Regions from separate parts of the Psychroflexus torquis ATCC 700755 genome, predicted to be linked through region 2. Evidence: riboswitches for the same ligand, from Rfam matches in the RefSeq annotation. Region 2 holds a riboswitch; the other holds the start of a gene.
The links. Region 2 has a riboswitch for thiamine pyrophosphate ahead of thiC (phosphomethylpyrimidine synthase ThiC). Riboswitches for the same ligand answer to the same signal wherever they lie in the genome.

Region 1: linked by a shared signal. The riboswitch ahead of thiE (thiamine phosphate synthase) and the one ahead of thiC (phosphomethylpyrimidine synthase ThiC) in region 2 are both predicted to bind thiamine pyrophosphate.

What each region holds. Positions count from the first base shown of each region.
Region 1 is NC_018721.1:3,328,469-3,341,409, reverse strand. Features, by position in the region: gene thiM (hydroxyethylthiazole kinase) at 1-74, opposite strand, end outside; gene P700755_RS14435 (ABC transporter substrate-binding protein) at 80-955, opposite strand; gene thiE (thiamine phosphate synthase) at 957-1,586, opposite strand; TPP riboswitch at 1,649-1,737, opposite strand; gene P700755_RS14425 (acyl-CoA thioesterase) at 1,876-2,259, opposite strand; gene P700755_RS14420 (S8 family serine peptidase) at 2,498-5,860, opposite strand; gene ftsZ (cell division protein FtsZ) at 6,188-8,074, opposite strand; gene ftsA (cell division protein FtsA) at 8,099-9,481, opposite strand; gene P700755_RS14405 (cell division protein FtsQ/DivIB) at 9,494-10,213, opposite strand; gene murC (UDP-N-acetylmuramate--L-alanine ligase) at 10,210-11,556, opposite strand; gene murG (undecaprenyldiphospho-muramoylpentapeptide beta-N-acetylglucosaminyltransferase) at 11,553-12,650, opposite strand; gene P700755_RS14390 (FtsW/RodA/SpoVE family cell cycle protein) at 12,647-12,941, opposite strand, start outside.
Region 2 is NC_018721.1:4,255,894-4,268,834, forward strand. Features, by position in the region: gene P700755_RS18290 (hypothetical protein) at 1-548, opposite strand, end outside; gene P700755_RS18295 (IS4-like element ISPto2 family transposase) at 1,001-2,236, opposite strand; TPP riboswitch at 2,523-2,617, shown strand; gene thiC (phosphomethylpyrimidine synthase ThiC) at 2,921-4,780, shown strand; gene typA (translational GTPase TypA) at 6,439-8,211, shown strand; gene P700755_RS18910 (IS30 family transposase) at 8,509-9,144, opposite strand; gene P700755_RS20350 (hypothetical protein) at 9,099-9,305, opposite strand; gene P700755_RS18320 (T9SS type A sorting domain-containing protein) at 9,875-11,371, opposite strand; gene P700755_RS18325 (tetratricopeptide repeat protein) at 11,569-12,941, opposite strand, start outside.

The DNA of each region.
Region 1 (12,941 bases), 930 kb from region 2:
TTGGTAATGGCCTCTACAAGTGGAGTTTTGGATCTTAAATTGGATAATTGACTGTAAATTTGTTTTTCTAACATAAATTTTAATTTAAAAATGCTTTTTTGAATTTATCTTCACTTAGATCTGTGATGCCGATCTCATTAAAGAACTTTAAAATAGGTAGCTCTTTTTCCGATAAAGATTCAAAGTCTTTACTAAAACATTTGGTTGTCGCTTTCAAAATATCGTCCATCAGTGGAGTTGATTCTTCTTTTGTATACGCATAGTAAATAGTATAAGCTTCCTCTGGGTTTGTCTCAATAAATTCAATAGCCTCTTGGATAGCTTCTACGAATGCATTTACTTTTTCTTTATTTTTTTGATAATATGATTTTGAGGTAAAAAGGTCTAAAGCACAAAAGTTTGCAAACCCAGCCGAATCTGAGTCCATATGGATCACATCCATATTTTCATGTTTAGCTTCAATACCTTCAAAATTATAAAAATACAGCCATCCTGCATCTGCTCCTTCTTTCATGTGTTTGATAAGGTAAAAATCCTTAGCAATAAATTCAATCTGTGAAGGCTTGATGTTTACGCCTTGTTTAGCCCCATAACGCTTTATAATTTCAAGGCCAATGCCATTGGTTTTCTCATTTGAAACTGGAGTGGCAACTTGGATTTTCTCACCTTTCTTTAGGGCCTCAAAAGAAGTTGTTTTCATAATAACGCCACCTTTAGTTTCAAAATAAGTTCCAAGAGAAAGGAATTCTGTATGGTACTGCTCAATGAGGTGCAAAGGTTCGTTGGTCGCAAATTCTATGTTTCCTTCAATGAGATCTTGAAGACCGTCATAGTGGTCTGTTGGTACTATCAATTCAAAATCGCTGATTCCATTTTTTTTCAAAAAACCCTTTGCTTCGGCAACGATTATTGGCAGGTGGTCTGGGTTTAAAAACCATTCGATAGCTAGTTTCATTTTATTCTGATTTTGAAATGAGTTTGTTTAATTCTGTAACCGTCTTTTTTATACTTTCAGATTCAAAAATATCACTTACCAAAGCATATAAATCCGGTTGAAAATCAACAATTTCATTGATGTTTTTACGATTGATCCCCCCTATGACACAAATTGGGACATCTAGTTCTGCTTTAGCTTTGGAAATAATTTCTTTGCTCACCACATCGGCTTTAGGCTTCGTTTTGGAAGGATAAATAGCCCCAAATGCCACATAATCGGCTCCATCATTTACCGCTTGCTTTGCGCGTTCAATATCTCCATAGCAGGACACTCCAATAAGCATTTTTTCTCCAACTTCTTCTCGAGTTTCTTTTACGGTTTGGTCTCTAAAACCGACATGAACGCCATCAGCACCTATTTTTTTGGCTAATTGCACTCTGTCATTTATAAAAAAAGTCGCTTTTTTTTGATCACACAAATCTTGTAGAGATTTAGCAATAGGCTCTAGCTCGTCATCTGTAGATGACTTATCTCTAAGTTGTATGACTTTGGCTCCTGCCTCCAAGGCTTCTTCTACCTGTTTTACAATGGTAGATTTTGGAGTTAATACTTCGTCTGTAACGGCATAAATGCCTTGTAATGATTTCATTTTTGTATAAAATTAAAAAAACCGCTTCATGTGTATACACGAAACGGTTTATTGATTTTTTTTCAATTTTTGTTTCGTTTTCCTACGCTGATATTACTCAGTTCAGGTTCTAGGATATACTCTCAGCCTTTCGGCACTCCTAACGATCATATAAAAGTAAATAATGTAAGTTAACTTATCCCCTTCAGCTATTCTAAATCTCTAGATTTTACATTAATTTTAAGATAAAGCCTGAGCTGAGTAGTGGGAAGCGTTAATTTTTAACGAAAATAAAATCAAAAAAAACCTTCTAAATGACTTTGACAGGATTTTTGTCTTCATCTATAGCCACGAAGGTGAATTCTCCAGTCACAGCTTTTTCTCTAAATTCTGTATACATCTCTTCTACAAAAATATCTACCCTAACTTTCAGGCTTGTATTGCCAACATAAGTTACAAGTCCAACTAATTCTATTATTGTTCCAGCTGGTATTGGTTTTTTAAAATCAATTTTATCGCTACTTACAGTCACCATACGTTGTCTACTAAACCTAGTTGCTGTTATAAAAGCGGTCTCGTCCATGGATTGCATGGCAGTTCCTCCAAATAGTGTATCGTAATGATTTGTAGTGTTTGGAAAAACAGCTTTAAAAATGACAGTCTTTGAATTTTCAATTCGCTCTTGAATGGTCATATATTTGAGTTATGATGCTAAGGTAAGTTTTTTACAAACTTAGTTTAATACCAAACTAAATTTATAATGTCTTATAAATAAATTGAATTATTTTATTCCCATGATTAAAAAAAACTGAGTATTTGCGATATTTTGAAAACAAATTTGTTTAAACCATTGAAGTTGGATTTATTTCCTACAAAACAAAAACCCCCACATCATTAGATGCAGGGGTTATCACTAATTAGATTATATAGTTTTATTCCTTAATAAATCTTTTGGTCATCGTGTCTTTTCCTGAAGACATCCTTAGGAAATAATTTCCTGAGGATAAGGACGATACATCTATCGCCGTATTTAAACCATTAGGTATTAAAGATATAAGAAGTTTTCCTTGAATATCAAAAACAGTCACTTTATCAATGGTTAATGGCGTATTTCCAAGCTCAAGAAACAATGTCTGTTGAGCAGGATTTGGGTATAGTGCTACTTTAAGAGTCTCAAATACATTTGAACTTAATGTACAAGCTGAGGTAGGATCTAACAATGTAATACTTACCGTTTCTTGTACTTCGTTGCCACTAGTGTCAATCAGTGTATATATAACCTCTACCACTTCATTTTCAGGATCATAATCATCACAGTTGAAATCAACTTGACTTAACTCCTGAGTTGCAATACCACAATTATCTATTGAACCTCCATCTACATCGTCTAGGCTAAGTGTTGCATTACCATCCTCATCCAATTCTAAAACAATATTCTCATTCAACAATATTTCTGGATTTTTATTATCATCAATAATGATATCTTGAGTTTGATTACTTATGTTTCCAGAACTATCTTCAAATTCCCATGTCACCGTTGTGCTTTCTAAAATAGGAAATTCTACAGTCGTTGTCCCTTCAATTTCAACTGCATCGCAATTGTCTTGTGAAGTTGGCGCGAAAAGCTCCACTACTTCACATTGAGCAACAACATCTTCTAAAACTGCTTGAGTTGGAACGGGCGCTTCATCACTAAAGGTAACGGTCACGGAAAGACGGTCTTGGCTTTCACATTCACCTTCTAAGCTAGCAGCATAAAGTGTTTCTCCATTAGAAATTATGTAGTCTGCTGCTAGAGCAGTTCCATTACTTTCTTGTGTATACCAGACAACAGTTACTGCATCCACTTCTAAGCCGTCTAATAACGGAACAGAGCAGAAATCTTGCTCTGCTTCACCCTCAGGTGCAAGTAAATTACACGTTTCATCAGATAACAGAATTACTGAGTAATCTTCAACCTCTCCCCATTCAAAAGATTCACAAGGTGATGGTAAACCATCATATTTCATAGAAACTCGCATTCTTAAGTTTTCTCCTTCTACAGAACCTTCAGGAACTGTGAACGTTGAACTCACCTCTGGACTTTTTGAAGGCGCACTTGATAAAACTAATTCTCCATCATCAGTAAAATCTCCATTCAGATTAAAATCTATCCAAACATTAATTCCTTCGTCATAGATTATTCCCGACCAATTGGGATTAACTGTAATTGTATACGATTCTGCTACAATTAGTTCTGTGGAAAGATTTGTAAAATCTGTATACCCTAATCCAGCACCAGATTCGTTATCTAAAGTATGTAATCTTACTCTGGCGATGTGCTCGTCGGTCGTTCTCTCGCCGGCAGAATTACAATACTCTAAAACAAATTCTTCAGTTGTGAATGTTATGGGTTCGGAATAGTCCGATGTGGTATTTTCAGTTAAACATTGAGTACGGATTTGAACTTCATACGTAGTTAATTCTGCAAGACCCTCCAAATTAATGGCATTGGTTTGTAAACTACTTTCGATCCAATCTGTGGTTCCTTCTTCTCTATATCTGAAATCAAACTCGCCGCCTGGAGCATTATCCCATAATAAAGAGGCAGATTCTGAATCTATTCCAACTACGGTAATTCCAGATGGAGGAACAGCTTCACAAACAACTGGCTCTGCATAAAGACCCGTTACAATTAAAGTAAAATTCTGCTGTCCATTGGTAAGACTCCCCTTATGAGTTACGGAAATCGTATAAGTACCTGAGGCATTTTCGATGTCTACTCTTTCAAATGGATCTCTGGAATTATTCCCCTTTTCATTAGTATTAACACCAGTTAATCTCCAAGGAAGATAATCGGTTCCTGTTTGTTCTAAGGATATATCAAGATCATTCACCAATCGTGCTTCATCAGAATTAACTTGTGTTGTTGCTGCCCCAGCAGGATCTGTCCATGATATGGAAGCCAAAAGTGCATCAACATCATTACTTTCCACTTCTAAGGTATACGTTTGACCAGGTAATAAAGACAAGTCATTAATGATAACACCGTTATCTTTTTGACTCAAACTTTCAGCAGCTCTTTTAGAATTCATTAGCCCCCAGCCAAATACCGCATCAGGGCCATCCAAACCAGCATCATCTGCTGTGTGAAGTATAAGTCCTTTAAGCGAAGCTGATCTCAAATAATTTCCATATAAATTATTTGAGTGTTGCTGAAGCAATAATGCACTCCCCGTAACATTTGGAGAAGCCATAGAAGTCCCTGAAATTTCACCGTAAGCTGTATCTCCAGTTTCATAAGTCGAAAAAACACCTTGACCATTACCAGTGATATCTGGTTTTATTCTAAGGTCATCTGTAGGACCTTGACTACTAAAAGAACTTATAAATACTGAAATCAATTCTCCATCATTAGTGACATTAGCGTCTCTTGCACTTGCAACAACCAAATTGTTTTTCGCTGTAGAATGTCCAGTTAATTTATCGTAGCTAGGATTACTGGGATCCAATGGAGATCCATTCCATGAGTTAGTACCATCGTTTCCAGCAGCAACAACCATCAAATAAAAAGGTGCATTATAATGAATTACATCCCAATTTCTAGATTCCCCAATGTACCCCCCAAAATAATAGTCTGGCAATGTATTTGGTCTAAATCCATAGGAATGGTTTGAAACCAACATGCCCTGAGCAGCAGCGGCTGTAGCTTCAGCTAGGTCATTATTCCATTTATACCCTTCAACATTGCCCTTTGGAGCCATTCCTTTTGCATTTGGAACCACGCCAGAAGCCATGATAGTCCCAGTGACATGGGCCGCATGAAAATTTAAATCTAAACCTTCCGAAGCTACATCCATTATCGTAACTCTAGTGTTCCCAGAGGTTTGGTATTCTTGGTGAGTGACTCTAGCATGACCACCGTCCCAAACATGAGCCGTCATATCTTGACCATCTAAGTTAAAGCCAGTTGAGCCGCCAATATTTAGATGATCTGTTCTCGTTGAACGAGAAGCATCTACATTATAAGTCTGATAATAAATAGGAGTTCCTTTTTCATCAAATCTTTGGAGTTCTGCATAGCTTCCATCTTTTAGCGTAAGAGAAGTCTCTAAATTTCTTCGTTTAGCTTGGTCTAAAACCGATTGTTTTTGAGACGTAAACACATCACCAAAATCGCTTGAAAGTTGATTGAGCAAAGAGGTATTGTATTTGGAAGTAATTCTTTGTTTCTGATCTTCCGTTTGAGAAAAAGACGTTAAGCTTATAGAGATAGTAAGACTAAACATCAAAAGCTTGAAGTAATTTGATTTCATGTTTTTTTTGTTAAATAATTAATTAATACCAAATTAAATTTATAATGTCGTGTAAATAAATTGAATTATACTACGACGTAGCTCAGCACAGGTTTTTTGATTGATTGAAATTAAAAATAATTAGCATAGCCTTAGTTACGGTAATTATTTTTGATAAAAAGCAGTCGAAAAAGAAACAATTTATTGCGACATTATAGGTTTAATTTGATATGAGAATCGCAAATTAGCAAAATAACACTATATTAACTTAAGCAAAAACGTTAATTTTTAAGCAAAAAAAAGGCTAACATAAATGTTAGCCTTTTTAATAGTGTAAGATTTTTACTTTTAATCTACATTATCGTGAAGAAAAGAGTTGTTGGATCTAAAGTTCAAATTGTCTTTATTACCTTCAACACTTGTTCTTGACAAACCTTTTCCTTGAGATTGGTTATTATCCAGTTCGATACCTGCACGTTTGTAGGCTGGCTGCTTTTCTATCTCATCGATATTGTTGGTGTTCCTAAATTTATAATTAAACTGCTTCATTTTAGCTTTGCGTTCTGCCGCTCTTGAAGCGAGTTCAGACAAAGACGTATTCATTGGATCCACCTCATCGCTATCGCCCTTGGGTTCAAACGATCTTGATGGGCTTACAGTTCGCTTCGAAAAATTAATCTCATCAGACTCGTTTGCATTTTTAACGTCATTCCTTTTCTGAGGTTTTGAAGACGGTTTATAAGTCTCCTCCTCTTTCATGAATTCACTAAGATCATACTTCTTAATATCGCGATTTGTTTTTTCGTGATAGGACTTAACTTCTTCAGCTTCGTTCACTTCAATATCTCGTGATGATTTAGCTGATCTGCCTGAAGGACTTTCGTCTTCATCATTAGAAAAGTCAAAATTTAGCATTCCTTCTGAAGTATTGTCGTCTTCAGAATTAGGCTCTTCCAAAATTTCCAAATCTTCTTCGTTCGCATTAACAATTTCAAAGTCTACGTCTAAGTTGTTGACATCTACTTTGTTTTTGTTATCATCGACCTCCTCTTTATTATCTTCAGAATTCAATTCATGAGCTACTTTGGACTTTTTGATGTTCGATTCGCTTCTATTTGCTGTTGGTCTAGATTGGGGTGCGTTTAGTGGTTTCTTTTTAAACCTCCCAGTAGATAAATTTTGCTCTATTCGCTGATCGTCTTCTAGCGTATGAATGATTTTTTTGGTTTCTGTATTGACAATTTCATCTTGTTGCTCAGTGTCGAACCCAGTGGCAATGACAGTGACTGAGATGGCGTCTTCTAAACTTGGATCGTCACCTACTCCCATGATGATGTTGGCACTATTCCCAGCCTCAGCTTGTATATGATCGTTGATTTCTCCAATCTCATCCAAGGTAATTTCATCTGTTCCAGAAACGATAAGTAATAAGACATTCTTCGCTCCTTTTATTTTATTATCGTTTAATAAAGGGGAGTCTAGTGCTTTCTCTATGGCAATTTGTGATCTATTTGCTCCAGAAGCTTCAGCAGATCCCATAATGGCTGTTCCACTGTTACTAAGAACTGTTTTAGCATCACGCAAGTCAATATTCTGCGTATAGTGATGAGTAATAACTTCCGCTATTCCTCGAGATGCTGTGGCTAAAACTTCGTCTGCTTTTGAAAACCCAGATTTAAAGCCTAAATTTCCGTAGACTTCTCTTAGTTTATTATTATTGATAACAATTAAAGAGTCTACATTGCTCCTTAATTCTTCAACGCCAAGTTGAGCCTGCTCATTTCGAGTGCGACCTTCAAACTGAAAAGGAATAGTAACGATACCAACCGTAAGAATATCCATTTCTTTTGCAAGTCTAGCAATAACTGGAGCAGCACCAGTGCCTGTTCCACCACCCATTCCTGCCGTGATAAATACCATTTTGGTATTTGAGCTCAATAAGCCTTTTAGATCTTCCCTGCTTTCTTCAGCAGCCTGTTTACCAATATCTGGGTTTGCTCCTGCCCCAAGTCCCTCGGTTAAGTTAACACCCAACTGTATTTTTGTTGGAACGGGGCTATTATCTAAGGCCTGAGAATCTGTATTACAAACGACAAAATCGACGCCTTTAATACCTTGACTAAACATATGGTTGATGGCATTTGAGCCACCACCACCTACTCCAATCACTTTGATCACATTGGACTGGTTCTTGGGGAGATCGAATGAAATATTTTCGAATTCTGGTTTACTCATAATTAATTTATTTTGGTTGGTATACTACTCTGCGTTGTCTAAAAATTCTTTTAATTTATCAAACCATTTCTCAACTACATTTCTACTTGGTCGTGCTGGTTGTTTAGGTTGTTCTGGAATGGATGGCTCTTCATGAGAATTCTCTTTACCCTCTGAGTTATGGTCCGCAGCAGTCTCTTCAGGTTGTTCTGCATTGACTCCTAGGTGTTCTTCTTCCGCTAATTCTCGCTCTTCTTTTTCAAACACCTTACGTTCTAGCCCATCCATGACTAGACCTACTGCTGTAGCATAAAGTGGACTCGCAATTTCTTTATCCGTTTCACCAGCCAGGTATTCATTAGGAAAACCTACCCTGGTATCCATCCCTGTAACATATTCTACTAACTGCTTTAGGTGTTTCAATTGAGCGCCTCCACCTGTGATTACTATACCTGCGATTAACTTTTTCTTTTGTTCCTCGTGACCGTAATTCTTTATTTCAAGATAAACTTGGTCGATAATTTCTACAGCTCTGTAGTGAATTACTTTAGACAAATTCTTCAACGAAATTTCTTTAGGATCTCTTCCTCTCAAGCCAGGAATCGAAACAATTTCATTTTCTTTATTTTCTCCAGGCCAAGCAGATCCAAATTTCACTTTTAGCAGTTCAGCTTGTTTTTCAATAATAGAACAGCCTTCTTTTATATCTTCTGTAATGGCATTACCTCCAAGAGGAATAACAGCAGTATGCCTTATGATCCCATCTTTAAAAATGGCCAGATCTGTTGTTCCACCACCTATATCTATAAGAGCTACTCCAGCTTCTTTTTCTTCTTGACTTAAGACTGAATTGGCTGATGCCAAAGGCTCCAAAGTCATACCGTTGAGCTCCAAACCTGAATTTTTTACACAACGACCAATATTCCTTATTGATGAAATTTGACCAACTACCACGTGAAAGTTCGCTTCTAGACGACCTCCGGACATTCCGCGGGGCTCCATAATTTCAGACTGCCCATCAACTTTATATTCTTGGGGTAGCACATGAATAATCTCTTCTCCAGGAAGCATCACAAGTTTGTGGACTTGACTACACAAATTGTCGATATCTTCATCTTCTATCACTTCTTCTACATCATTTCTAGTGATGTAATCGCTATGCTGTAAACTTCTAATATGCTGCCCGGCAATACCCACAGTGACCCCTTGGACTTCAATTCCAGAATTGGCTTCAGCTTGTTGAATCGCCTGCTGGACGGACTGTATAGTTTGAGTAATATTATTGACAACTCCGCGATGCACCCCCAAACTTTTAGTTCTCCCAATGCCTAGAATCTCTACTTTACCATATTCGTTTTTGCGACCAATCATTGCTACAATCTTTGTAGTTCCAATGTCTAAGCCTACTGCAATGTTATCTTCTTCCATCTGTGTAGATTATTACTTTATTGTACATACCACTTGGTTACCAAATTGCAAATCTATGCGTTTATAGTCGTCTAATTTATTGTACTCCAAAGCTTTTAAATAAAAAACTTTATAGTTTGTCAACTTTTTATCAAGGTAAGAAATCTGACCAAAATTGACAAGAAATTCTCTATCTCTAACGTTTAATACGTAGTGATTTTTAGATTTTTTTTGGATTGCAATAATATGTTTTTTAAAAAAATCATCACCCTGAATTTTCATTAAAAGTGGATAAACTTCTTTTAAATCTTTTGGCTGAATACCATAGACCATAGGGACTCTAGAGGAATAGTTTTTAGACAAAGGCATAGCGTGTCCTTCTGAGTCCAAATAATAAAAATCTTTGTCTTTAATCCTCGCAATAGGTTCTCTCTGAAAGATCTTCGCACAAAGTTTTCCATCCAAACTGTAGTAAGCTTCAGATGATTTAATCATTTCATTAGCATCCAAGGCGCTTTCAAAAATCGCAAGCCTTTTTTCATCCATCAACGAATCTCCATTGGCAGTTATCATATCCTTTAAGATCTGCTCTATTTCTACTTCAGTAATAAACAGTTTGGAGGCATCCATAAATTCTACCTGTAGTGATTTTACCGGTTTTGATTTTTGACGATGATTGGCAAAACCAACCAAAAAGAAGAGGACCCCTACTATCAAAATCAATCTCATAGTATGTAAGTTGACTATTTTCATTTTAATAGTTTTGAAATTTTTGATGCTTCTACCCCTATGTCTCCTGCCCCTAGCAAAACTATAACTTCTTCGCTGGCATTTTTAATTCTATTCTGTATATCATTTTTTAAAATAAGTTGTTTTTTAGGATGATCGATCAACTCCAATAAATATTTAGAAGTAATACCTTCAATAGGTTCTTCTCTTGCTGGATAAATATCTAAAAGATTTACCTCATCAAATTGAGCTAGGCTTTTCGCAAACTCATCTGCAAAATCTTTAGTTCTAGAAAAAAGGTGAGGCTGAAAAATGACCACAGATTTCTTTTCAGGATGCATTTCTGAAATAGCTTGATGCACAGCATCAATTTCTTTAGGATGATGAGCATAATCATCGATCACTATTAGAAAATCTGATTTGTATACATAATTAAAACGTCTTTGTACGCCTTCAAAACTAGCCAAGGCTTTGGCAAACCGATCTGCATAGCTAGGTTTGAAATCGATAGCTAAACACAAAGCTGCTGCTGCATTGAAGAGGTTATGATGACCTGGAAGTGAAAACTGAATATCCTTAAGGGTGATATCCTTAGACTTAAAATCAAACCTATAACTACCGTTTTCAATGTTGATATGTTGGATGCTATAGTCGGCAGAATGATTTACAGCTATAGATTGAGCCTGGAGATCTAGAGTCGAGTTTGCATAGAGATGACCTTTAGGGACCAAATTTGAAAATTCTTGAAATGCTAAAGTCAAACTTTCACTTGTTCCATAAATATCTAAATGATCTGCATCCATAGAAGTGATCACAGCTGCAGAAGGATGTAATTGAAGGAAAGACCTGTCAAATTCATCTGCTTCTATAACGACTACCTCTTCTCCATCTCCTATATAATTGGTCTTATAATTTTTGAGAATGCCTCCGCAAAATGCGGTTAACTTGATCTGGTTAGCTTTTAAAATATGAGCTAATATAGCTGAAGTTGTTGTTTTACCATGAGTTCCAGCAACGGCGAGAGTTGGTAAATTTTTGGTGATTTCACCTAGAATAAAAGCTCGCTTATACATGTCAAAACCATTGGCTTTGAAATAATTAAACAGAACGGAATTTGAAGAAATGGCAGGTGTAAACACCACTAAAGTCGACTCCTGAGGAAGTGTTTTCAATACGTTCTCTTCGATATCTTGCTGATAATATACTTCAATACCTTCTTCTTTAAGAGTTTGAGTGAGTTCAGTTTTGGTCTTATCGTAACCTAATACCTGCAATTCCTTTTGGTTGAAATATCTAGCCAATGCACTCATCCCGATACCTCCGATACCGATAAAAAAAATGTGTGTATAGTGTTGTATTGACTTCATTTACTTTTATTTTCTATGCGTTCAATTTGGTCTACAATAGTCTTTGTCGCATTGGGTTTTGCTAATTTCAAAATATTTTGAGATAGCTTATCTTGAAGCTGTTCACTAGAGATTAAATCTTTAAATACAGATTCAAAATGCTTTTCCAAATCACTTTCTTTTAGCATTATCGCCGCCTCTTTATCTTCTATAGATTTCGCATTTTTAGTTTGATGGTCTTCAGCTACATTTGGCGAAGGAATAAAGATCACTGGCTTTCCTGCTAGACTCAATTCACTCACGGCACCTGCACCAGCTCTTGAAATAATGATATCTGCAGAAGCATAGGCCAAGTCCATTTTAGAGATAAATTTTTCAACTTTTACAGTGTTGGAATTTAGAGAGGTGTATCGATCAAAATAGATCTTACCACATTGCCAGATCACTTGAAGATCTTCCGCTTTAAATAGCTCCAATCGATTCGATATCAACTCATTGATTCTTTGAGAACCTAAACTCCCTCCTATCACTAGAAGTGTCTTTTTTGAGGGATCAAGTTGAAAGTGCTGTAGTCCCAAGTCCTTCTTGTTTGTGATATCCAGCAAATCCTTTCGAACTGGATTTCCTGAAAAAATAAGTTTTTGTTTAGGGAAAAAACGATCCATGCTTTCGTAAGCTACACAAATAGAATCAGCTTGACTAGCTAACCATTTATTGGTTACTCCAGCATACGCATTTTGCTCTTGAATAAGGGTTGGAATTTTTAATAGTGAAGCCGTTTTTAGTAGTGGCCCACTAGCAAATCCTCCAGTTCCTATCACGACATTTGGCTTAAATGCTTTTATCAAAGCTCTAGATTTCAACATAGAATTAATCAACTTTAAAGGAAACAAAAGGTTACCAAGACTCAGTTTCCGCTGAATCCCCGATATCCAAAGTCCCTCAATTTTGAAACCTGCTTCAGGAACTTTAGTCATTTCCATTTTTTCTTTAGCTCCAACAAATAAAAACTCGGCATCTGGAAATCTAAATTTTAATTCTTCTGCAATAGCGATAGCCGGATAGATATGTCCACCCGTTCCTCCTCCTGAAATCATATATCTCTTCGCACTCATATCGTTTCGCTTAAGACTTCTAATGGGTTTTCTATCGCTTGATTATCTTCTCTCTCCTTCTCTTTGGCTTCAGCTATTGATCTAACTTCGTTATTTGCACTTACGCTAATGACAATCCCTAGAGATAAGCACGTCATCCAAATGGATGTTCCTCCACTCCCCACCAGTGGTAGGGTTTGACCTGTCACTGGTAAAAACTCAACCGCTACGGCTATGTTTACAAAAGCCTGAAAAATAATAGGAATACCCGCAGCAATCACCAATAACCTGCCGTAGGCTGTTTCTGATTTT
Region 2 (12,941 bases):
GATATTTGTTTTCTCCAAAATTTCTTTTCCATTTTTTTCGCAAACTTCAATAAATCTTGTTCAATACTATTATTTATTAAACCTCCCGTTAAAGCAGATTTCCACTTAATTCCTCCCCTAATTTTTTTTATGAAATCATAGTCTTTTATAGGTTCACTCATCACAAAGAAAGGAATTGCCTCAATTTTTTGAACTACGGCAATTCTGTCATTTTCAGGAGTTTTTTCGTCCGTAAACTTTATTGCAGTCATTTGTTTTCCGTTTGTATAAATTACTGCGTCAAATTTTATATTTTCATATTTGTATTGTTTAGCTAATTTATTAATATACTTACTCACCTTTGTAGCTATACTTTCATTTACCAATCCTCCAGTAATAACAGAACCCCATTGTATTCCTTTTCCACCTCCTTTTAAAGTTTCATATTCTCTTACAGGTTCTGCCAATAAATAAACTTCGATTCCATTTACTTTTTGAACTTTCGATTTAATTTGTGCAACACTATTCAGCGTAATAAATAATACTAAAATTGATAATACTTTTCTCATACTTTTAATTTTCCTTTTGTTTTGATTTGTGAATAATTACTTTTTTCAATTTATAATTTTGACTGGTTTTCAATCGCATATTTGCTAACGCGTTTGTATATTATTTGTTGCGTTGATCGGACAACCAATTTAATATTTGCAAACTGAATAGAAAATCCAAGAGTTCCTCCGCTTCGGGATTCCTAAGTGGAGAATAACTTACGATTAATTTTACACGCGTTGTACACCTTAATTTAGTGTCTAATTGAAGTGTAAATACTGTATTTTTCTATTATTGTTTTATTATCCCAATCAATTTCTAATGTTTGATATGATCTACTTACGCTATGTTTTTCTGCCGAAAATTGAAATACCTAAGCCAGTTTGTTATATTTTAACACTAGCATCCGAAAGTTTTTAGAAAGAAGTAAGAAACATGTTTCTACCCCAATGTTTACATTAAAAAGCTCACTTTACCCAGAAAATAAGTCCCTCTCTAACACTAATACTTTTTGTGGTGAAATTGTCACTTTACGAACACCTTCTCTGACTTCATTGCACACATAGTCTAGTGATAAGTAGTGATATAAGCAAAATCTCACTTTTTCTGACAAATTAGAAAAAGCAACTGCTTTTTTGGAAATAGTTCGCTTTATAAGCTCTAAAAGTAGATAATTTATCAGCGCTACATATATTTGCGATTTTACTGCATTCTCACTGGTTCCCCAGAAGGTTTTTACTTGTAGGTTTTGTTTTAAAGCTTTAAAAAACAATTCAATATCCCAACGTTTCTTATATAATGCTGCAATGGTATTGTATTCCCAATCAAGTTGGTTGGTAATAATGGCAATTACTTTGTTTTCATCTTCTTTATAAACATGTACCAATCTTAGTTTATGCTTTGAAATACCCGTTTCTATCGCCCTACCTGATGTAAGTTGTATTATTTCATCTTTAAGAATATGTTGGTCAACATCATCAGCAAGCTCCAGCTCCTCTATCGTTTCATACAAAGTGTTGGACTTAATTCTAGTAACAAATACATTTTCTGCTTTTATTCTATTGAGCATTAATTCAAAATCGAAATAAGCTCTGTCTTCAACTATAATAGTGTCTTTAGGGAAAATCAGTTGCTTTAATCCATATCTGTCATGAACCTTTGCTTCTGTTATATTTACTACATCAGGTATCATTAAATTATAATCCCAGCTAGTGTGCAATTTAATACCTCCTTTAGCTGTCCGAAACTCTGCCCAATCAAACATAGCCAGACACAAGGAAATCGTTGAGCTATCTATTAGTTTAACTACCTTGCCCTTAATCTCTTCTATAATATGGGTGTTATGATGCTGTTTTAGCACCGATTTATAGTGACTTAATAAACGATAATACAAGCTCTCAAACACCTGCCAGTCACGCTTTTTATTGCCATCGCTCATTGTAGAACGAGCAGGGCTTTGGGTTAAACCTAAGTCGCTTATAAAAATCTCGCTAACTCCAATTCCTGCTGATATATCATTGAGGCTCTGGCACTTATTAAGCTGTCCGAAAGTTAAAGCAACAAACTGGTCGTAAGTTCTATACTTATGAACACCTTTATCTGTTTTGTAGGTATTGGTGCAACTTCTAAATAACCAATGGGGTACTAAATCTAAAATTTGTCGAATGACTGGTTTATTGTTATTTTTGTTTCGCCTGAAGAGTCCCATATTTGAAAAGTTTTTGGTAGAACTCAAAAATACGTGATTCTGAGGGCTTTTTAAAATCCCGACTTTCGGATGCTAGTGATATTTTAAGTCTACATCAAAATCTTTAGAATCCAATGCATTTCTTTTCGGTCTTTGACACTATTTTTGGTTCCTTATAATGGATTACTCCCCTTAGTCATAAAAATGCTTCCCACTCCCCCACTGTTTTACTCTTATCTTTAGAAATGACTCTAAATAATTTTAGTTATTTATCCTTCTTATTATAAATTACCTTGTATATTTATCTTGTAAATTTTGGGAGTAGCTATTGAGTTAGTTTGAGAAAAATCCTTAGAACCTGATTTGGTTAATACCAACGTAGGAAAAAAATTACTTAGATTTAGTTGTACAGACACTACTTCCCAAAGGTTTACAGTACTATTTTATAAATATAATCACTATAAAAGTAAACCAAGAAATCCATCAATTTTCAGAAATATTAAAGGCAATTGCCCACGTTCGTTTTATAACTATAAATACGAATAAGACAGTCATAACGCTAAGTAGCCCTGTTTTTAAGAAAATGTATTGGTCTTTTTTGGAGCATTTTAAAATAGTGATAAAATGCTAATTGGTATATCCACAACAGGAGGTTAACTAATTAGTTATTAAACCTTGTAAACTATTTAATTGATCTAAGATAAAATGAAAAAGAAAGACACTGCACCAAGTAAAAATGGGATTACAAGACAAGCATTTCCAAATTCAAGAAAAGTATATGTATCAGGAAAAATTCATCCACAAATCAGTGTGGCCATGCGTGAAATCTTATTAAGTGACACCAAAGACTCAAGGACAAAAAAGAAAACACCAAATCAGCCAATAACTGTTTATGATACTTCAGGACCGTATACAGATCCTGATAAAAAAATAGATGTACATATTGGTATTGACAGAATTCGTGAACAATGGATTTTAGATAGAAATAATGTAGAGCAATTAGAAGGGTTTACTTCCAAATATTGCAACCAGCGGTTGAATGATAAAAGTTTGAACCACATGCGTTTCTCGTTATTAAAAAAACCCTTGCGTGCAAAAAAAGGAGAAAATGTAACGCAGTTACACTACGCTAAAAAAGGAATAATCACACCTGAAATGGAATACATTGCTATTCGCGAAAATCAACGAATAGATGAAATGACTGAGATCCGAAAGCAACACAAAGGAGAACATTTTGGCGCTTCCATTCCAGATCGAATTACACCGGAATTTGTGCGGTCAGAAGTCGCCAGAGGACGTGCTGTAATTCCATCGAACATCAACCATCCAGAAGCAGAACCTATGATCTTAGGTAGAAATTTCTTGGTAAAAATAAACGCTAATATCGGAAACTCTGCAGTGACCTCCTCTATTGAAGAAGAAGTAGAAAAAGCAGTTTGGGCCTGTCGTTGGGGAGCAGATAATATAATGGATTTATCCACAGGAGAAAACATTCATGAAACTAGAGAGTGGATTGTACGTAACTCTCCTGTACCCGTTGGCACCGTGCCAATTTATCAAGCTTTAGAAAAAGTAAATGGAGTTGCAGAAGATTTAACCTGGGAAGTTTTTAGAGATACGCTGATAGAACAAGCTGAACAAGGCGTTGATTATTTTACAATTCATGCAGGCGTTTTACTACGGTATGTACCAATGACAGCCAAGCGTGTTACCGGTATTGTTTCTCGTGGAGGCTCTATCATGGCAAAATGGTGTTTGGCACATCACAAAGAGAGTTTTTTATATACTCATTTTGAAGATATTTGTGAAATTCTAAAAACCTATGATGTTTCCCTTTCTTTGGGAGACGGTTTACGACCAGGATCTATTGCAGACGCCAATGATGAAGCTCAATTTGCAGAGTTGGAAACTTTAGGAGAACTGACAAAAATATCCAGAAAACACGAAGTTCAGTGTTTTATTGAAGGTCCAGGTCACGTGCCAATGCACATGATTAAAGAGAATATGGAAAAGCAAATAGAGCTTTGCGATGAGGCTCCTTTTTATACATTAGGCCCTTTAACGACAGACATTGCTCCCGGGTATGACCATATTACTTCGGGCATTGGAGCTGCGATGATTGGTTGGTTTGGTTGCGCAATGTTGTGTTATGTAACACCAAAAGAGCATTTAGGCTTGCCGAATAAAGAAGATGTTCGAGTCGGAGTCATCACTTACAAAATAGCGGCACATGCTGCTGATTTGGCAAAAGGACATCCTGGAGCGCAACATAGAGACAACGCCTTAAGTATGGCGCGTTTTGAGTTCCGTTGGGAAGATCAGTTTAATTTAGGATTAGACCCAGAGCGCGCCTTAGAATACCACGATGAAACTTTACCCGCAGATGGCGCAAAAGTGGCGCATTTCTGCTCTATGTGTGGTCCTAAGTTCTGTTCTATGAAAATCTCTCAGGAAGTACGCGACTTTGCCGCAGAAAACGACATTGTAAACAATGAAGTCATCGTCAAAGGCATGGAAGCCAAATCGAAAGAGTTTAAAGAAAAAGGATCTGAAGTGTATTTGTAAGATTTTTAGGAAGTTCCCACGCTTTAAAAAAAAAGCGTGGTCGGGCTTTCCTTTTTATCTTTTGCCGAAAGAGCAAAAGGATGCCAATACAATCCCTAACTCATGCCTAGTTAAATTTATAATGTCCTATAAATAAATTTAATTATACAACAACGCAGTTCAGATTTTATGCTGGATTAAAGTTGAAATAATTAGCATAGCCTTTATCAGGGAATTGTTTTTGATAAAAACCAACTTAAAAAGCCTGTACCGAATTTAGTTCAGTACAGGCTTTTTAGTGCGACAGTTTAGGTTTAGATTGGTATTACCACTAAAATCATGATCTCCTGATAAAATTATGTGTCACTAGTCAAGTGATCTTTCAATATAGTGTAGTATATTTAATAATCATACATGTTTTAAGGCAGCTATAAGCTAGCCAGCAAGGGTACTTCCACATTCGTGTGGTGTACCCTTCTTTTATGATAATTATTTTCATAAGAATTTCGGTTTCTATCTTTCATAAAAATAAGATCAAGCATTTTTCTCTATACAGTTATCAGAGCTTTCATTTTGATTCTACTTTTTAAGAGGAGTTTGACCTGTAAGTCTTTATGAGATTGATTATATTTTATAGAGAACAGAAATGGAATATTTATTTCTGTTCTTAAAGGCTTATTTCTTCTTTTTGATATTCTAAATTTATCTTTTAGTGATGTTCCAGACTGTTTTTCTATTTAACTTTCTCATCCAATTCCCTATTATAAATCCTCCAATTATACCCGGTATAAACCAACCATAAAAGCTATGGAAATATTCATTCACAACAACAAATACCGTTGTGGTACAAATGTATCCTCCAATCATTTTGCTTAAATGTAATTTTAACCATCCATTTATTAATCGTTAAGGTGTTTTGAACAACATTAAATCTGTAATAGAAAATTATATTTATAATGCCGTATGAATAAATTGAATTATTTTTTGATTGATTGATTGATTGATTGATTGATTGATTGAAATCAAAAATAACTAGGATAGCCTTAACTACGGTAATTATTTTTGATGAAAAGCAGGCGAAAAAAGCCAGTGCTGAATTCGTATCGGTAAAACAATTTATTGCGTTATTATAGGTCTAATTTGGTGTTATACCAAATTATATTTATAATGCCGTATGAATAAATTGAATTATACTACAACGTAGCTCAGCACAGGTTTTTTGATTGATTGATTGATTGGTTGATTAAAATCAAAAATAACTAGCATAGCCTTAGCTACGGTAATTATTTTTGATGAAAAGCAGGCGAAAAAAGCCAGTGCCGAATTCGTATCGGTAAAACGATTTATTGCGTCATTATAGGTCTAATTTGGTATTAGTAGTGTATATAAGTCTGGACTTCGCAGTGCGCAAGCGATTGGTATTTTAATGGAAAACAACTTTCCAGCTGCAGTATTAAACTTAAAAGGAGGTTGTTTTCAATAGATCTCTTACAAGGATTTAAAAAGAGTAATTGTATTAAAGGGTATTAAATTTTAAAATTAATACAACAAAGTACTGTAATAATAGCAATTAAACTAGAAATAATAAGATGTCAAGCTACATTAATAAAAAATAAACACTTAGAATTTGTAAAATTGCTTAGAAAAAAGTATTTTTGCACCAAATTTAAGAAATTCGCATGCATCAAATTAGAAATATCGCTATCATAGCCCATGTCGATCATGGAAAAACAACCTTAGTAGACAAAATTATAGATCAAGCAAAAATATTAGACGATCGTAAAGAGCGTAAAGATTTATTGCTAGATAATAATGACTTAGAACGTGAAAGAGGAATAACCATTCTTTCTAAGAACGTTTCTGTAATGTATAAAGGAACAAAAATCAATGTCATTGATACACCTGGTCACGCCGATTTCGGTGGAGAAGTAGAGCGTGTATTAAAAATGGCTGATGGTGTTTTATTATTAGTAGATGCATTTGAAGGACCAATGCCACAAACTCGTTTTGTATTAGGTAAAGCTTTAGACTTAGGTTTAACTCCCATTGTTGTTGTCAATAAAGTAGACAAAGACAACTGTACTCCTGACATCGTTCACGAAAAAGTTTTTGATTTAATGTTTGCATTAGATGCAACGGAAGAACAATTAGATTATGCAACCATTTACGGTTCTGCAAAAAATAATTGGATGAGTACAGATTGGAGAAATGAAACGGATAACATTATTCCTTTGTTAGATGCCGTTTTAGAATCTATTCCAGCAACTAAATACAACGAAGGAACACCACAAATGCAAATTACTTCTTTAGATTTTTCTTCTTTTACAGGTAGAATTGCTATTGGACGTGTATTCCGTGGAGATTTAGAAGCGGGTAAAGATTACACGTTATGTAAAGCTGATGGTGTTACTAAAAAAGTAAGAATTAAAGAATTGCACGTATTTGAAGGTTTGGGGAAAATGCAAGTAGAAAAAGTACCCTGTGGAGATATTTGTGCAATTACGGGTCTTGATGGATTTGAAATTGGTGATACCATTGCAGATCTAGAAAACCCAGAAGCATTGCCAAGAACAGAGATAGACCAACCAACAATGAGTATGTTGTTTACAATTAACAATTCTCCTTTCTTCGGTAAAGAAGGAAAATTTGTTACTTCGCGTCACATTCGTGATCGTCTGTTCAAAGAATTAGAAAAAAACTTAGCATTAAAAGTTGAAACCACTGATAGTGAAGATAAATTTAACGTTTATGGACGTGGAGTTTTACACTTATCTGTTTTAATTGAAACAATGCGTAGAGAAGGGTACGAATTACAAGTGGGAAGACCACAAGTAATTATTAAAATGATTGACGGTAAGAAACATGAGCCAATGGAAACATTGTCTATTGATGTTCCTGAAGAAATGGCTTCTAGAGCTATTAATTTAGTATCCCTTAGAAAAGGAGACATGTTAATCATGGAACCTAAAGGAGATTTACAACACTTAGAATTTTCAATTCCTTCAAGAGGTTTGATCGGTCTAAGAAATAGAATTTTAACAGCAACAGCTGGTTCAGCAATTATTAACCACAGATTTAGTGAATATGCTCTTTATAAAGGAGATTTTACTGAGGAAGTAAAAGGAGCTATCATCTCTTCTGCAGCTGGTAAAGCAACAGGATATGCATTAAACCGTTTGCAAGATAGAGGTCGTTTCTTTATTGATGTAAATCAAGAGATTTATATTGGTCAAGTCATTGGCGAAAACAGTAAATCTGATGAGATGGCTGTAAACCTAATTAAAGGAAAGCAATTGACAAACATGCGTAAATCTGGTACAGATGAAGCTATGAAAATTGCACCGAAAGTAGATTTCTCTTTGGAGGAAAATATGGAATATATTAAGACTGATGAGTACTTAGAAGTCACTCCAAAAAGTTTAAGAATGCGTAAAATTGTCTTTAAAGGATAATTTTCAAACATATAAATAGTATAAAAGCTCAAGATTTGTTTCTTGAGCTTTTTTTGTTTCATAAAATTTAAAGTATTCAGTCTGACAATAAGTTTTAAACCTAAGGGTACTGGAAGTATATAATTACTCCATCATTTTACGTCTGCAATTTTCTGTTATATCGTCTCTACCAAAAATATGGTTTTCTAATTTTGGGTACTGTTTATGTATAAAAATGCTTTTAATTCCAGTTTAAAAATAAAAAAAGCAAAAACTTTGTAGTTCTTACTTGTCTACTCTATTTTATATATGCTGAATTCAAGTTATAAATGCAACTTCTGAGTTAAATAGCCATTGATCCATCACAGATATAGGATTTTCATAATTGAACCTTTTTCTAGATCTTAGATTTAATTTCTCTTGTATCTGTTTTACTTGGTAATCAGTGATTTTTGTAAAGTCTGTTTTTTTAGGTAAATATTGTCTTATCAGTCCGTTTAGGTTTTCGTTTGAACCCTGTTTCCAAGAGTGATAAGGTCTTGCAAAATAATAATCTATATTAAGCTGCTGCACTACCACAAGGTGGTCTGCAAACTCTTTTCCATTATCCACTGTAATAGTTTTCAAATAAGGTTTCCAATCCTCTAGTAAATCTATGATTGCTGCCCCTACCCCTTTGGATTCTTTAGAAGAAACTTTTTTCATTTTAAGCATTCCACAGCTTCTCTCATTAATTGTTAGAATAGCTTGATTGTGATTTTTACTTATTATCAAATCTACCTCAAGATCTCTAAAGCGATCTCTGAGCTCCACTCTACTGGGTCGGTTTTCTATACGTACCCTGTTTTTTATAATACCCCTAGAATTCTTTGCTACGCCTCTTTTAAGATAAAGCCTGCCTTGATGTTTTAAATGTTTATGTCGGGTTTCTTTATGTTTTTTCTCATTCCAGATATAGTGATAATGTTTTCAACACTTAGACTAGGTTCTTGGTGTTTCTTTAATATCCCTACTACTTGTTGGGGACTATAATCTAACTTTAAAAGTCTTTGTGAAGCTGTTTTTATTTCATCTGTAAAACAAATCTGTTTAAGTTTTTGTATTATGTCTCTCACGACACTTCTTCACAGCTAATTCGTAGCGATATTCACCGCTTCTTTGATCCTTATGACGCTTTAGCTCTTGACTAATTACTGGCTTTTCTTTGTCTACTGCAATAGCTCTCTGATTATAACCTTCTTTGCGCCTTGTATATCTTTATTCTTTGGTAAGGTGATTCATTGCAACTTCTTTTTTGGCGATTTGAAGCTGTAAAATAACCTTTCTATCAAAACAAGAAAGAGGAACATATTCCTCTTTCTGTTTTAAAAGCATCTATACTAATCAAATCTAAAAGTTACGCTTATAACTTGAATTCAAGTTTTTATTTCCCTAGTGTCATCAGTAAAGAGATGAAGTATATATGCTTTCTGAACATATTGTTCAACTTTATCGAAATTCTATTTATTCCAAATTTCGTCTTCAAACTCACAAAGGAAAACTCTCTGTTCATTGTCTTTATTTACTTGCTGTTAAGGTATCTAAGCAAAAAAATATAAAGAGCAAAAGAAGTATTGCTCTTTATATAATTGGGTTTAACCGAAGAGGCCCCTTATTGCAATTATAATAACTTAGCTATGCTACCTTAATTAATCTTGATAATTTTTTTCGTTGACATTCTCCCATCTTGCATATATACATTTACAAAGTAAATTCCCTGTGCAATGCGAGAAACATCTAAATTATACTCTCTTTCAACTGATAGTGTCTCTTCCTTGATAAGCCTTCCCTGTAAGTTCATCAATTTAATTTTTGAAATGGTACCAGAGTTGGTTGCTATGGTAATATGATCTTTAGCAGGAACAGGATATACCGTAAAAATAACTTCTAAAGAATTATCTGTGGAACCTCCTAGCATTTCTGAATCTTCGAAAATGTAGGCAGAACCAGCTCGATCTATTCCATTTTCTCCATTGGCATCGTGGTCTTCCCAAGGTGCACTCGCAATTAATTGTTTTTCATGCATAGCAATACTCCAACCATAAAAATCTTCTCCTATGGTGTCTTCACCTAGTATAATTTGATCTTCTACCCAGAGACCATTGCTCTCTCTTTTATAGAAATAAGCTTCTCCAACTTCTAATCCGAAGATATGTGGAGCGGATACAGAAATATAATTTGGTTGGATATCTGTACTCCAACCAAATTGTGCATTTTCTATTGAAGAGTTCCCATTCAATTTTTGAACTTCTAACCAAACTCCTTCATTATCCTTTTCATACACATAGGCTGCCCCTTGTTCAGAATTTGTACCATAAGCTCCCACAACTAATTGATCACCAGAAATGTTCACTGAATTTCCAAAGAAAGAACCATTGCTTGCATCTGAAGCCATTAAAGTTTGGTTGTATTCCCATATACCAGAACTGTTTTTCATATATATATAAGTAGCACCTTTACGTCTATCTACATCGCTAGCACCAATCACTAAATAATCTCCAGAAATAGATACTCCTACTCCAAAAGTGTCATTAGTTGGTGCTTCAGGGCTTAGTATTTTTTGAGTTTCTGTCCAAGTCCCTCCTTCTTTAGTAAATACATACACAGATCCTATCCATCCGTTTTCAGCAGGAGCACCTGCAACAATTGTATTGCCGTCTACATCCATAGAGGTAGGGTTCATCCCTAATTTTGCATCTCCACTATAATCTGAGGCTACTAATTTTGTGCTATACTCCCAATTGTCATTTTGATAGTCATAGACATACAAGGCTCCCGCTCTTTCTATATTTTCTACATTTGCTCTTCCTGCTGCAACTACTAAATAATCATCCGAAAATTTTACGCCACCTCCAAATTCAGCACCTTGGTTGGGGTCAAAAGCAGCTAATCTTTGTGAATAACTCCAAACCCCTCGGTCATCTTTGCTATAAACATAGGCAGCTCCTGAAGCAATAGTCTCTCGTGAAGCACCAACAATTGCAAAATCTTTAGCAATGGCGACCGAAGTTCCATATTCAGCACGACTTTCTCTATTCTCGCTTACCACTTTAGCTATTTGTGTAAATTGAGCTTTCATGATAGTACCTCCAAGTAAGCATACAAGAATAATAAAGCTCTTTGTCATGTTAATTTTTGTCATTAGATTAATTTTAGAATTAATTAAGTTTATTGTTTGAATAAAAAGAGTGCTCAAAATGTTCCTTGTTTTACACAAATGGATTATTGAGTAATCTGTTTTAAATCGATTAGGGATCAAAAGTATATTTAGAATTCAAGTTTTTAAAAAATATCGTGAGACATTTTGTGACATACCTACTAACAAAGCGTGACATTATATTAAATACTTGATAAATACATGTGAATTGAAAGGTTGCTTGCGATATTCATCTTTTTTGAAATACGCTCTTTTCTCTTTCTACATGACTGAGGTGTAATATTAAGTAAAGACGCAATTTCTTTATAAGTTAAATTCATATAAAGAAAAGTTGTAAACCGAATATCACTCGAAGTTAAATTGGGATGTTGGGCCCTTAATCTGTCCAAAAAACCCTGATTTACATCTTCAAAATGCACAAAAAAACTGTCCCATTGGGTATCTTTTTTTAGGTGTTTTTTTAATTCATTTATTTGTTTCTTTAAAACGGCATTGGTTTCGATTTGCGTATTGGCAGATAAGGTTTGAACAATTTCTTCTATAAGTTCATTTTTACTTGATAAAAACATAGCTTTTGAGGTTAGCTCCCTGTTTTTATTGTCCAATTCATTTTTAAATCTTTCTCTTTCTAACAGTACTTGGGCTTTTCTTTCTTGATTCTGTCTTTCGATTAAAAGATGACTATTTTTTTCCTTAGCCAATTTGAGTTCTGCTATCTTTTTTTGCTGTTTGTGCTTTAGAGAATTGTATTTGTATACCAATATTAAAAATCCCATAAACAGAACTACACAGATTATTAAACCATAAAAAAACTGTCTTTCTCCTTGCAGTTTTTCTTTGCTTTCAGAAAGTTCATGCTGGTAATTATGAATTTGAAACTTGACCTGTTCACTTTTAAACAAAGCAGTGTTCTTAATAGCGTACAGGGAATCTGTAGCGATAACAACCGAATCTTTATAGGCCATTGCTTTTACAAAATCGTTTGTCTCATAATATAATCTGGCAAGATGATTGTAAATTTCTTTACGTCCTTCAATATCTTTACGAGATGAGCGTGCTAATAGAGCATATTTTTGAGCAAGCTTAAATTGCTTTTGTTCTTCATATACCTGAGTTAAGATCAACAAAACAGTAATTCTGTCATTAACTGTCATTCCATCTCTTAAAATTGATAAATCATTTATTTGTGGTAAAAGCTTTAGTGCTAGGTTTTCGGCTTTTACATATTGAGCTCTTAAAAGCAAATTTTCAGCCCTTGCAATTTCTCCCGATAGAAACAAAATAAGATTATCATTTATAAGGGGTAATCCCTCATCAATATACTTTTCCGAAAGTTCCAACTCCCCCATTTTATTTCCTAGCAAAGCAAGGTTAATGGCATAGGCCCCAATTTTTTCTTTATCGTCTAACTTTTTTGCAATTTCATAAGCCTTTAGAAACGATTTTTTCGCCTTTATAAGGTCTTTGTCTTCCGTATATAAAACCCCAATATTATTAAATGCAACCATTTCTTGCCTTGCACTCAAGTGCTTTACAGCAATTTCGTAGGCTTGCA